Regions from separate parts of the Paenarthrobacter sp. NPDC056912 genome, predicted to be linked through region 3. Evidence: predicted binding sites of a transcription regulator. Region 3 holds the regulator's gene; each other region holds the start of a gene.
What was found. Region 3 encodes LexA, which represses DNA repair genes until DNA is damaged. Its sites were predicted from a motif close to TCGAACANNTGTTCGA; they were not measured.
Positions count from the first base shown of each region.

Region 1: a site for LexA is predicted at 3,150-3,165, ahead of ruvA (Holliday junction branch migration protein RuvA). Genes of this name have one in related genera too.
Region 2: a site for LexA is predicted at 1,463-1,478, ahead of ACFRJ9_RS18825 (shikimate dehydrogenase). Genes of this name have one in related genera too.

Region 1 is NZ_JBHUCD010000003.1:171,987-176,250, forward strand. Features, by position in the region: gene secD (protein translocase subunit SecD) at 1-732, opposite strand, end outside; gene yajC (preprotein translocase subunit YajC) at 847-1,230, opposite strand; gene ruvB (Holliday junction branch migration DNA helicase RuvB) at 1,375-2,451, opposite strand; gene ruvA (Holliday junction branch migration protein RuvA) at 2,444-3,088, opposite strand; gene ruvC (crossover junction endodeoxyribonuclease RuvC) at 3,191-3,769, opposite strand; gene ACFRJ9_RS04830 (YebC/PmpR family DNA-binding transcriptional regulator) at 3,814-4,264, opposite strand, start outside.
Region 2 is NZ_JBHUCD010000019.1:53,360-57,623, forward strand. Features, by position in the region: gene ACFRJ9_RS18815 (MFS transporter) at 1-397, opposite strand, end outside; gene ACFRJ9_RS18820 (IclR family transcriptional regulator) at 600-1,370, shown strand; gene ACFRJ9_RS18825 (shikimate dehydrogenase) at 1,576-2,481, shown strand; gene ACFRJ9_RS18830 (bifunctional sugar phosphate isomerase/epimerase/4-hydroxyphenylpyruvate dioxygenase family protein) at 2,481-4,264, shown strand, end outside.
Region 3 is NZ_JBHUCD010000004.1:234,078-238,341, forward strand. Features, by position in the region: gene ACFRJ9_RS06525 (ATP-dependent DNA helicase) at 1-2,037, shown strand, start outside; gene lexA (transcriptional repressor LexA) at 2,034-2,780, opposite strand; gene ACFRJ9_RS06535 (LysM peptidoglycan-binding domain-containing protein) at 3,136-3,489, shown strand; gene ACFRJ9_RS06540 (histidinol-phosphate transaminase) at 3,557-4,264, shown strand, end outside.

The DNA of each region.
Region 1 (4,264 bases), on a different contig from region 3:
GAAGGTAATAGTCACGCCCCAGGAGTTGGTAACTGCACCCTGGGCACCCTGGACGGGATCAAAGGAGGATGACGTGATGTCCTGCCCCCTGACCTCAACCGGTCCGAGGATGTACTTGACTGCGGGTGTCTCAGCAGTTGCGGCCTCGCAGGTCACCAAGGGCTTGGCCGGGTCAGAGCGTTCGCGCTTCTCGGCGGAAGGGTTGACGCAGTCCAGGGCCTCGAACTCCTTGTAGATGTCCGCTGTTACCCAGTTGACGTCGCTCGCGTTGGCGGGAGCGGCCGTGGGCTTGGGCAGCTGGTCATCAGGAGTCCGGGATTCCGCGGGAATTGCAGCGGGGTCTGCGGCAGCGATCACAGGACGGAAGTTCATATCGGCGGAAGCCTGGATCAGGTCGCGGGTCTCCTTGGAAGGAGTCCCAGGCAGGCTTACCACCACATTACGCCCGGACTGCGTGCTGATCTCGGCCTCGGCAACACCCGAGCCGTCAACACGCTGGCGGATGATCGCAACAGCCTGGTTGAGCTGCTCCTCATTGATCTCGCTGGAACCCTCCACCCTGGGTGCCAGGATCATCTGGGTTCCGCCTTCGAGGTCCAAAGCAAGCTTGGGAGCCCAACTGGCGTTGCCAGTCACTACTCCGCCAGCGAGGACAGCGGTTAGTACAACGAATATTACTCCAAGCCAAGTCAGCACCCTGCGGGCTGAGTTTTTGGGGCCGGTCCGTGCCATTATCGATCTTCCTGTTATCGCCGGACAGCCGCCGGCGGGCGCTGGTAAGCGTCTGCCGGCGGCTTTCCGCTGCCGTAGAAGTTGTCCTGTGCGGTGTTACCGCGCCTGACAGTGCTAGTTGTCCTTCTTGTCCTCTTTGTTGAGGCGCGCAATGGTTTCTTCCGGCGTCTCGGCCGTAGCAGGAATTTCCGTCTCTGCCGCGGTCAGGGAAGAGGCATCGTCCGGAACAACCGGGGCTTCTTCAGGAGTCGCTTCGACCACCTTGGTGACGGCCTGGCGGTGAACCGTGGCCTCGTTACCCGGGGACAGTTCGATAACGACCTTGTTGTCAGCTTCGTCAATGGACACGATGCGGCCGAAGAGACCAAAGCTGGTCATGACGTCGACGCCCGGTGCGAACTTGGACTGCATCGCAGCCTGCTGCTGCTGGGTCTTCTTGTTGCGGCGGAACATCATGAAGACAAAGAGTCCAAGCATGACGAACAGCAATATGGTCATTGGATCCACAGGGAAGTTCCGTTCTGTACTTACGTTTTGGTTCACGGCAACGTCCCTGGCAATCCGCGCAGCGGAAGCATGGATCAAGGACTCGAACGTGCCGAGCGTCATACCAGTCTAGAGGGAAAAGCTGAACACAGCGTGTTAACCGATGGTATCTACGCTTTCGGCGTGGTTTTCGTCCTCCCCGAACAGCGCCAAGGTCTCTTGGCCGAAGACGCCCGCGGGCACGGCATAACCCAGGTGCGTCCATGCTGCCGCCATGGCGATACGACCACGCGGTGTCCGTCCCAGCAGTCCCTCGCGCACCAGATAGGGCTCCGCTACGGTTTCCACGGTCTCGGGTTCCTCGCCCACTGCGATTGCCAGGGTGGACAACCCCACCGGCCCACCGTTGAACTTGGTGATCAGGGCTTCAAGCACGGAGCGGTCCAGCCGGTCCAGCCCGCGCTCATCCACCTCGTACATGTCCAGGGCTGCCGACGCGGACCGCGCATCGATCTGTTCGATTCCATGGACCAAGGCCCAGTCACGCACGCGTCGAAGGAGCCGGTTGGCAATACGTGGCGTGCCACGTGACCGGCCGGCGATCTCAGTGAATCCGGCAGAGTTGACTTTCAGGTCCAAGAGTCCGGCAGAACGCCGGAGGACGAGCTCGAGTTCGGCGACGGAATAGAACTCCAGATGCCCCGTGAAGCCGAAGCGGTCGCGCAGGGGTCCGGGCAGGAGCCCGGCACGCGTGGTGGCCCCTACCAGGGTGAACGGCGGAAGCTCCAAGGGAATGGCTGTGGCACCGGCTCCCTTACCCACCACGATGTCCACGCGGAAATCTTCCATTGCCATGTACAGCATTTCCTCGGCGGGCCGGGACATGCGGTGGATTTCGTCGAGGAACAACACCTCCCCTTCCGACAAAGAGGACAGGATTGCCGCGAGGTCGCCTGCATGCTGGATGGCGGGGCCGCTGCTGATGCGCAGTGGAGCGTTCATTTCCGCCGCGATGATCATGGCCAAGGTGGTCTTACCGAGCCCCGGCGGGCCGGACATCAACACATGGTCGGCGCTGCGACCTCGCATCCGCGATGCTTCCAGGACAAGCGAGAGTTGTTTGCGGACGCGGTGCTGGCCCACGAAGTCGTGGAGGTTTTTCGGGCGGAGTGCGGCCTCGATGACCCGCTCCTCGGGCTCCTCTCCCCCGGCAACGAGTGACTGGTCAGCCACGGCTGCCTACGCGGTTGCCGGCGCGCGCGCCGTCCTGCCCCAGCCAGCGCAAGGTGGCCCGCAGAATATGGGCGACATTTCCTGCATCCACCAACTCGGGCGAATCTGCCATGGCTTTGTCAATGCTGCCGCTGGCGTCCTTTTCGGACCAACCCAGGCTGGTCATGGCGGCCACGACCTGCGGCTTCCAGTCGTCCTTGGGTGCCACTGCAGGAGCGGCCGTGGCGCCAGTACCGTGCGGGACCAACTTGCCGGCGAGCTCCAGGACAATGCGTCCGGCCACCTTGGGCCCTATGCCCGGCACCTTGGTGAATGTCTTGTTGTCGCCGGTGTGGGCGGCCACTCGTATGGCCTCAGGTTCGTGCACGGCAAGTACGGCCAGCGCCAACCTCGGGCCTACGCCGCTCACGCTAAGCAGGACATCGAAGACTTCGCGTTCATCGTCATTGGAAAAACCGAACAACGTCAGGGAATCTTCCCGAACGATCATGGAGGTGAAGAGCTTGGCCTCAGTTCCTGGTTTGAGGTGGCTCAAGGTCTGCGGGGTGGCGAAAACGCTCATGCCCGCACCGTTGAGGTCGATCACGGCGGTGGACAAACCAACGTGGGCTACGGTTCCACGGAGAAAACTGATCAAGACCCGGCTCCTGAAATACCGCCTGTTCCGGCGCGGTAAACCGGCGACAGAAGCAGACTATCCGAACATATCTACGAATACCCTAGCAAGAGGGGCAGGCATTCAGCGTTTGCGGCGCGCTTTTGCTTCGGCTTCGGCCCACGCCTTCTGCGCCGGAGTGAGTGAACTTTTGCCCGGGTCGCCGCCGGCCGCGCCCATTCCGCTGCCGGCCCGCCATGCGTGCGTGAGAGCCAAGGCAAGGGCATCAGCGGCATCAGCCGGCTTGGGTGGTGCATCCAAACGAAGGATCTTGGTGACCAGCTTGGTGACGGCGTCTTTGTTGGCAGTACCGCTTCCTGTCACTGCGGCTTTGACTTCGGAGGGCGTATGCAAGGCAACGGGTATGCCCCTGCGCGCAGCGGCGGCAATGACCACGCCGGACGCCTGGGCGACGCCCATCACGGTGCTCACGTTCAGCTGTGAAAAAACCCGCTCGACGGCGACGACGTCCGGCTTGTGCCTGTCGAGCCACTCGTCGATAGCTTCGGCTATGACCAGCAACCGCTTATCCAGGGTCAGCTCGGCGGAGGTGCCCACCACACCGACGGCAACCATGGTGGCCCGGCGGTTCCGCTCGATGTCCACTACGCCGATGCCGCAACGGGTAAGGCCCGGATCAACTCCCAATACGCGAAGAGTCAAGTCCGGGCCTTCCTGTTTGCCGTCAAAATATGGTGCTCCGGTGCCTATTCGGCGTCGAGGGCAGCCTGGACTTCCTCGCTGAGGTCCGCATTGCTGTAGACGTTCTGGACATCGTCCAGGTCTTCCAGCGCATCTACGAGCTTCATGAACTTCTTTGCACCATCAACGTCCAGATCAACCTGCATGGACGGCACAAATTCGGCTTCATCGGTTTCGTACTCGATGCCGGCTTCCTTGAGGGCATCGCGGATGGCCTGCAGGTCTGATGGCTCGGAGTGGATTTCCCAGTTTTCTCCGCTGTCCTTGACTTCCTCGGCGCCTGCCTCCAGGACAGCCATCAGGATGTCGTCTTCGCTCAGGCCGTTCTTCGGCAATACCACGACGCCTTTGCGGGTGAAGAGGTAGCTGACCGAACCTGGGTCCGCGATGGTGCCGCCATTGCGTGAGATCGCGAGGCGTACCTCGGAGGCTGCGCGGTTCTTGTTGTCAGTCAGA
Region 2 (4,264 bases), on a different contig from region 3:
GGCAAAGGCGGGCAAGAACCAGCAGGACGGGCGCCCACCAGCCGATGGTCTTGAAGTCGGGGAGGCAGCCGATCACGAAGGTGGCGGCACCCATCAGGACCAGGGTGAACATGAGGACCTTTTGCCGGCCGATCCGGTCACCGAAGTGGCCCAGGATGACAGCGCCCACTGGGCGGGCAATGTAGGCGAAGCCGAAGGTAGCGAAGGACATGATGGCTGCGTTGGCGTCTGCGTCCGGGAAGAACACATGCGGGAAAATCAGGGCCGCTGCCGATCCGAAGATGAAGAAGTCGTAGTACTCGACGGCGCTGCCCAGGAAGCTGGCAAGCGCGGCTTTCTTGGGGGTTCCGGTGGTTGTTTCAGTGCCTGGCGTCGCTGACGGCATTGTTTGGCTCATGGTTTTCCTTCTTTGACAACGATGTCGCGGATAAAGCTTTCAAGGGAAGACCAGAACGAGTTTGCCGCTGGACCATCCCATAAGTAACCACATGGTGAGAGCTACTTGTGCAATACAGCAATAGTGGCTGTGAGTGGGGTCACTTGTCAAGAGAAGTCACCACCATCTAGAAATAGCTCTCACTATGTGAGAGCATCGAGTTATGAGTGTGAAAGACGACACAAAAACCGACATGGTCGGAAAGGCCTTGAGCCTTTTGGTACTGCTGGGCAATGAACCGAGGGGTGCCAGCGCCGCCGACTTGGCGCGAAGCGCAAGCTTGCCGTTCAGTACAACGTATCGACTCCTTGGCTCGCTGACGCGCGATGGCTTTGTCGACTACGAGCCGGATGGCCGGCGCTACCACCTGGGCTTGCGGGTGTTCCAGCTCGGCCAGCGGGTTTCGAATCACCACGGCTTTGCGGCAACAGCCCTGCCTGTCCTTCAGCGCGTGACTGAACGTACGCATGAGGCCACCATCTTGTCGGTGCGGGACGGCAATCATCATCTGACGGTAAACAAGGTGGATGGCCCCAAGACCTTCCGCGTCACCAGCGACCCCGGCCATCTGGGGGCGCTTCACACCACTTCCGTGGGCAAGGCCATCGTGGCCTTCGAGGAGGAGATCGAGCGCAAGCGCCTGCTTGAGGAACTCCCGCTGGATGCGCTCACGGAGCACTCCATTACCGATCGCGACGCATTCCGTGCCGAGATCGAGCAGGTCCGTCGCCAGGGATACGCGGTGATGGATGAAGAAAACGAGGTTGGCATGCGTGCAGTGGCCGTGCCGGTCCTGAATTCCCAGGGGCACGCTTTCGCCTCCCTTGCCGTGGCCGTGCCGGTGTTCCGCCTGACCATGGAGGAGCTCATTGCCCACGTCCCCACCCTGCAGGAAGCCGCGGCCGAACTCGCGGCCCGCCTGCCCCAGCGCTAACCCCAACTGACTGGCACTTGTGGTTGTTTTCAGCGCTCAGAACAACCACAAATGCCAGCTAGTTGGGTGCGCGCCCTACGTTTGTTCGCGATAAGAACATGCGTGCGGAATATGAACACTTGTAGTAACCTAAATAACACCCCGGGAAGCGGCGCCCCAGAAAGCGCCAAAAACCCGGCGGTGCTGAAGTCAAAGGAGCTTTAGGATGAGCAACCGAGCCGAGTCCGTTCTGGTGGGCCTCATAGGCGAAGGCGTCATGCCCTCGCTCACGCCGCCCATGCACGAACGCGAAGCCGATGTGCAGGGCCTTCGCTTGCTGTACCGCCCCATCGACCTGCTGGAGCTGGCTTTGCCGGCCGCCGCCGTCGGGGATCTCCTCACCGCAGCCCAGCGCCTGGGCTTCAACGGCCTGAACATCACGCACCCGTGCAAGCAGCTGGTGCTTGAGCACCTTGATGACATCTCCGACGACGCCCGTCGCCTGGGTGCCGTCAATACAGTCCTGATTCGGGACGGTCGGTTTATCGGCCACAACACAGACTTCTCCGGCTTCGGCGCTGCCCTCGGCAACGGACTCCCGAACGCCAAGCTGGACCGCGTGGTCCAGCTGGGTGCAGGCGGTGCCGGTTCCGCGGTCGCCTATGCCCTCCTCAAAGCCGGCGTCAGCACACTGGACTTGGTGGACATGGATCCGGCTCGTGCGGCGGAACGTGCCGCCGAACTCGGCGGACTCTTTCCCGCCGCCACGGTCACGCCGCGCACTCCCGGGGAACTGAGCGAGATCATGCCCCTCGCCGACGGCCTGGTGCACTGCACCCCCATCGGCATGGCCGCCCACCCGGGCCTGCCGCTGGACATGACCCTCGTGGAACCGCGCCACTGGGTGGCGGACATCGTCTACCGCCCCATCGAAACGCAGTTGGTCCGCGAGGCCCGCGCCAAAGGCTGCGAGGTGCTCGACGGCGGCAGGATGGCTGTCGGTCAGGCGGCCGACGCGTTCCAGCTCTTCACCGGACGCGACGCCGACCGTGACCGTATGCGGGCACACTTCCTGGAGCTGATCGCGGCGGAAGACGCGAAAGCGCCCGTCCTCGCTAAGGCGGCCCACTGATGCGCACCGGAATCGCCACGGTCTGCCTGTCCGGCACGCTGAAGGAGAAGATGCAGGCCTGCGCCATCGCGGGCTTCGACGGCATCGAGATCTTCGAGCAGGACCTCGTCACGTCCCCGCACAGTCCCGAGGACGTGCGCAAAATGGCCGCCGACCTCGGTTTGGGCCTTGATCTCTACCAGCCGTTCCGGGATTTCGACGGCGTCACCCCGGACTTGCTGAAGGCCAACCTTCGCCGGGCGGAGGCCAAGTTCAAGCTCATGTCCCGCTTGGGCATGGACACCATCCTGGTCTGCTCCAACGTGGCCACGGCAACCATCAACGACGACGAACTCCGAGCGTCCCAGCTGGCCGAGCTCGCCGAACTGGCCGGGGACCACGGCGTCAAGGTTGCCTACGAGGCCTTGGCCTGGGGCAAGTACGTCAACGACTACGAGCATGCGTACCGCCTGGTGGAGATGGTGGACCATCCCAACCTCGGCACCTGCCTGGACTCGTTCCACATCCTTTCCCGCGACTGGGACACCGCGCCGATCGAGGACATCAACGCCGAGAAGATCTTCTTTGTCCAGGTTGCTGACGCCCCCAAGCTCTCCATGGACGTGCTGTCCTGGAGCCGCCACTACCGCGTGTTCCCCGGCGAAGGGCAGTTTGAGCTCGCCAAGTTCATGGGCCACGTTGTCCGCGCCGGGTACACGGGCCCTGTCTCGCTGGAAGTCTTCAATGACGTGTTCCGCCAGTCGGACGTTGAGCGCACGGCCGTGGATGCCATGCGCTCCCTGATCTGGCTGGAGGAGCAGAGCGCCAAGTGGCTGGCGAGCACCTCAGCGGACGCCGCAGCAGCCAACGGTGGCGCGTCCCGCCGTCGTTATCCCATGGAACTCGCCACGCTGCCCAAGGTGAACGAACCCGCCGGCTTCAACTTCGCCGAGGTCAAAGCGGACGACACCGCGCAGCTGGAGAAGCTCCTGGGCCAGCTCGGCTTCGAATTCGAGGGCCGCCACCGCACCAAGGACGTCCAGCTCTGGACCATGGGCCAGGCCCGCGTGATCATCAACGAGCAAGCGGCCTCGCACTCGGAACCGGCTATCGCCGCTTTGGGGTTCGACGTCGACTCTCCAGTGATTGCCTCCGCTCGCGCCCAGCAACTCAAGGCTCCCGTGGTTGCACGCAAAGTCCAAGCCGACGAAGAGGTCTTCCAAGGCATCTCCGCGCCGGACTCCACCGAAATCTTCCTGTGCCAGGGAAGCCCGGACGGCACCGCCGCGTGGACCCACGAGTTTGGTGAGGGCTTGGAGCACGTGACCGGCGGGCAGAACGCTGTGATCGACCACGTAAACCTCGCCCAGCCGTGGCAGCACTTCGACGAAGCCGTCCTCTTCTACACCAGCGCCCTAGCCTTGGAACCGCAGCCGTTCGCCGAAGTTCCCAGCCCCAGCGGCCTGGTGCGCTCGCAGGTCATGGAGACCACGGATGGCGCGGTCAGGCTGGTGCTCAACCTGGCTCCGGCGCAGCAAGCGCAAAGCGCCCGCAAAACGTACCAGGAACACATCGCCTTCGCCGTGGGCGACCTCGTGGCCACGGCCCGGTCCGCACGGGATCGCGGCCTCGAGTTCCTCCAGATTCCCGCCAACTACTACGAGGACCTGGATGCCCGGTTCGATCTTGAACCCGGTTTCCTGGCCACCCTCAAGGAACTCAACCTCCTGTATGACCGGGACGCCAACGGCGAATTCCTCCACTTCTACACCGCCACCGTGGGCAGTGTGTTCTTCGAAATGGT
Region 3 (4,264 bases):
GTCGTCGAGTCGGTGGGGGAAAAGTTCACCCTTGAGTTGTTGGACCGGGCTGTTGCCGGGATGGGCGGTCAAAGCCGTGCCGGCCAGCACGAAATGGCCAAGCATGTAACCCGGGCCATCGATACCGGGGAGCACCTGCTGGTCCAAGCGGGAACGGGGACAGGTAAGTCGTTGGCATACCTGATTCCGTTGATCGCGCATTCGATGGACAGCAATAAACCGACGCTCGTGTCCACCGCCACCTTGGCATTGCAGACCCAGATTGTTGGCCGCGATCTTCCGCGCCTGCTGGAGACCATCAACCCTGCCCTTGAACGGCCCGTGTCAGTGGCTCTCGTCAAAGGCCGGGCCAACTACGTCTGCCGTCAAAAACTTGAGGGCGGCTTCCCCAGCGAAGAACCGTCGGAAGGGCAGCTGTTCTCCCTCGGTGAGGACACCAGCGTTCCACACTTCGCCGCGTCCATGGGCGGACCGTCGTCGCAACTTGGCAAGGAAGTGGTGCGGCTCCGGGAATGGGCAGAAAAGACTGCCACTGGAGACCGCGACGAACTCATGCCCGGCGTTACTGACAGGGCATGGCGGCAGGTATCGGTGACCTCCATGGAGTGCCTCGGTGCGCAGAAATGCCCCGTGGCCGAGGATTGCTTCAGCGAGCTGGCACGGTCCCGGGCGGCGGAAGCGGACGTCGTCGTCACCAACCATGCAATGCTGGCCGTCAGCGCCTTTGAAGGGCTGGCCGTGCTGCCCGAATACGACGTCGTGGTGGTTGACGAGGCCCACGAGCTCCAGGACCGGGTGACAGGCGCCGTATCAGGTCAATTGTCGGTAGCCATGGTCCACGCCGCGGCCTCAAGCGCACGCAAGCACACCGCCATTACCGTCGATGCTCTCAACGCTGCGGCCGAGCGCTTGGATATGGCCATAGCCGGCGTGCCCAATGGGTTGTTGCCCAGTGGGCTCAACGACGAACAGCTCGATTGCCTGGACCAGTTGCGGGACGCTACGCGCGCGGCACTCTCCGATTCGAAGACGGACTCTTCAAACGCGGTGGACGGCGGCAGGCAGCTCGCGCGGTCCCGCCTCATGCTCATCCTGGAATTGTGTGAGCGGATGCTCGCCGCCAAGGAGAACCGGGAAGTGGTCTGGTTCTCGCGAAACAGCACCTTCGACCCCCAGCAAGGCTACTCGCAGCCTGACGAGACAAGCCCGGCACTTATCAACATCGCCCCGCTCAGTGTTGCGGGAAGGCTGCGCGAAGGCCTGTTTGCCGGACACACTGTAGTCCTCACTTCGGCGACCCTCGCCATAGGTTCAGCCTTTGAACCGGCAGCGGGCGGCCTTGGGCTGATTGGCGACGGCGCGCCAAGCTGGACCGGAATCGATGTTGGCTCGCCTTTTGACTACCCCAAACAGGGGGTGCTGTACGTGGCGAAACACTTGCCCAAACCGGGCCGTGGGACTTCCTTGGAAGCGCTGGACGAACTTGAAGACCTCATCAGGGCGTCCGGTGGGGGAGCGCTGTGCCTGTTTTCGTCACGGCGGGCGGCCGAGGAAGCCGCCGATGCCATGCGGCTCCGGCTGGACGTGGACATCCTTTGCCAAGGTGAATCCACCATGGCGGCCCTGGTGAAGCAATTCGCGGACGAACCAGATACCTGCCTGTTCGGAACGATGTCCCTCTGGCAAGGTGTGGACGTTCCCGGAGTTTCCTGCCGCCTCGTGGTCATCGACCGCATACCGTTCCCGCGACCCGACGACCCCCTGATGACCGCCCGCTCCCGGGCCGTCGCTCAATCCGGTGGCAATGGATTCATGGCTGTGTCCGCAACCCACGCCGCCATTCGCTTGGCGCAGGGAGCAGGGCGCCTTATCCGCTCTACAGGCGACAAAGGGGTTGTGGCGGTGCTGGACTCCCGACTCTCCACGGAGCGGTACGGAGGGTTCCTGCGGGCCGCCCTGCCGCCATTCTGGGCGACGACCGACAAAGCGGTTGTCCGGGGAGTCCTGGAGCGTCTGGGTTCGAAAAAGAAAGCCTAGAGGGAACGCAGTACCGAGACGACCTTGCCCAAAATGGTGGCTTGGTCGCCGAGGATCGGTTCGTACTGGGTGTTCTGGGGCAGCAGCCACGTGTGACCGTCGCGTTGGCGGAAGGTCTTCACTGTGGCTTCGTCATCCAGCAACGCGGCGACGATGTCCCCGTTGATGGCATCATTCTGACGCCGCACAACCACCCAGTCGCCGTCGCAAATGGCAGCATCGATCATCGAGTCGCCGGCGACCTTCAGCATGAACAACTCACCGTGGCCCACCAGCTGACGCGGCAAAGGCAGGACATCTTCCACGGTTTGCTCGGCGAGGATGGGGCCACCCGCGGCGATGCGGCCAACTAACGGGACCATTGCGGTATCGCTGGCGCTGGCCAGGTCTGTGAAGGAAAGCCGACCTGCGCTTCGCAAAGTGGCAGGCGCCTCCACTCCGGGCGCGGTTCCACCGCCATCGAGGGTCAGGGGCATAAGGACTTCCATGGCACGGGGACGTTTGGGGTCGCGGCGCAGGTAACCCAGCTTCTCCAGTTGGGACAGCTGGTGCGTGACGCTGGACAAACTGGCGAGCCCCACGGTGTCGCCGATTTCGCGCATGCTCGGCGGATATCCGTTGTCATTGACCGACCGCTGGATGGTCTCCAGGATCTTCTTCTGCCTGACAGTCAAACCCTTGGGACTCTTTGGAGGCTGTTGGCTCCGCAGGGGTGCCCCGCCGCCTGTGGCTTTCGCTGCCATGTTCGCCAATGCCTTTCCGTTCCGCCCCCGCACGCTCAAAAGAGTGTCCGGGGATGCTGGGTCTGAAAAATGTCAGACCCTCCTGTTCCACTGAAACAGTGCCTGTTTCTTCACTCAAACGTAGGGCAGGCACAGGCGTTTATCAAACATTTGTTCTAGCGAGTCTCGACACCGTTCGTTGATAAGTGCTAAAAATGTCATAGCAAGGTTCGAATATGTGTTCTATAAACCTAACGCAGAGACCGGATTTTCGAAGAAAACGTTCGAACGCCCGGTGCTGTTGAAGGGAACACAAGAATTGGCAGCCACGTGCCGGGCAGTCCGGTGCAGGCAATCGCTCAGAAGGGCTCAGCTCATGTCCGCAATCACCAGGCTTGATGACTTCCGCACCACGCCGGCGCCCCTGCGCCTCACGCGACGGGGACGGATCGTATTCTTTGGCATCCCGGCAATGCTGCTGGTTGCCGCACTGTTGACCTTTGCCGGGTTCGTCACTTCGCCGGCCAAGGCTTCGGATACCCAAGCCCAGCTCCGGCCCCCTGTCGCGGTGACAGTGACAGTCCAGGCCGGTCAGTCCCTGTGGGGCATCGCAGGTGCAGCGGCACCTGAACGGGATCCTCGCGACGTCATTGCAGAGATCATCCAGTTGAACGATCTCCGCGGCGGCCGTATCCAGCCCGGTCAGCAGTTGTTCGTTCCCGCCAACTAGGGCCCGGAATCCGGTTGCCCCGCGTCATAGTTAGTCGGCAGTAGCAGCGGCCCCTTAAACTATCTTGGTGAGTGACCAGCTTGAGCGACTTGACCGACTTCCCCTCCGGACCAACCTGCGTGGACTGAGCCCCTACGGCGCACCGCAGCTTGATGTCCCCATTCTGCTCAACGTCAACGAGAACACTCATGGCGTTCCGGCTGATGTCCAAGCCGCCATTACTGAGGCAGTCGCCGCCGCCGCTACCGGGCTGAACCGGTACCCCGACCGCGAATTCACCGAGCTTCGCCAAGCCTTGGCTGAGTACCTCGGCCACGGGCTGACCCCTGACAACATCTGGGCCGCAAACGGCTCCAACGAGGTCCTCCAGCAAATCCTCCAGGCTTTCGGTGGTCCGGGACGCAAAGCGCTCGGCTTCCCTCCTACGTATTCGATGTACCCCTTGCTTGCCAGCGGTACGGACACCGAATATGTCCGGGGCGTTCGAGCTGACAACTACGGGCTGGATGCTGAATCGGCCGCTGCGCAGGTCCGCGAAACCGGGGCCAATATCGTGTTTCTCTGTTCGCCCAATAACCCCACGGGTACGGGCCTGGGCCTGGATGTGGTGGAGGCGGTCTACGCGGCCGGTGAGGCCAGCCAGGCGATTGTGATTGTGGACGAGGCCTACCACGAGTTTGCGCACGACAACACGCCCAGCGCTTTGACCTTGCTCCCCGGACGGGAGCGCTTGATCGTCTCACGCACCATGAGCAAGGCGTTCGCGCTGGCCGGC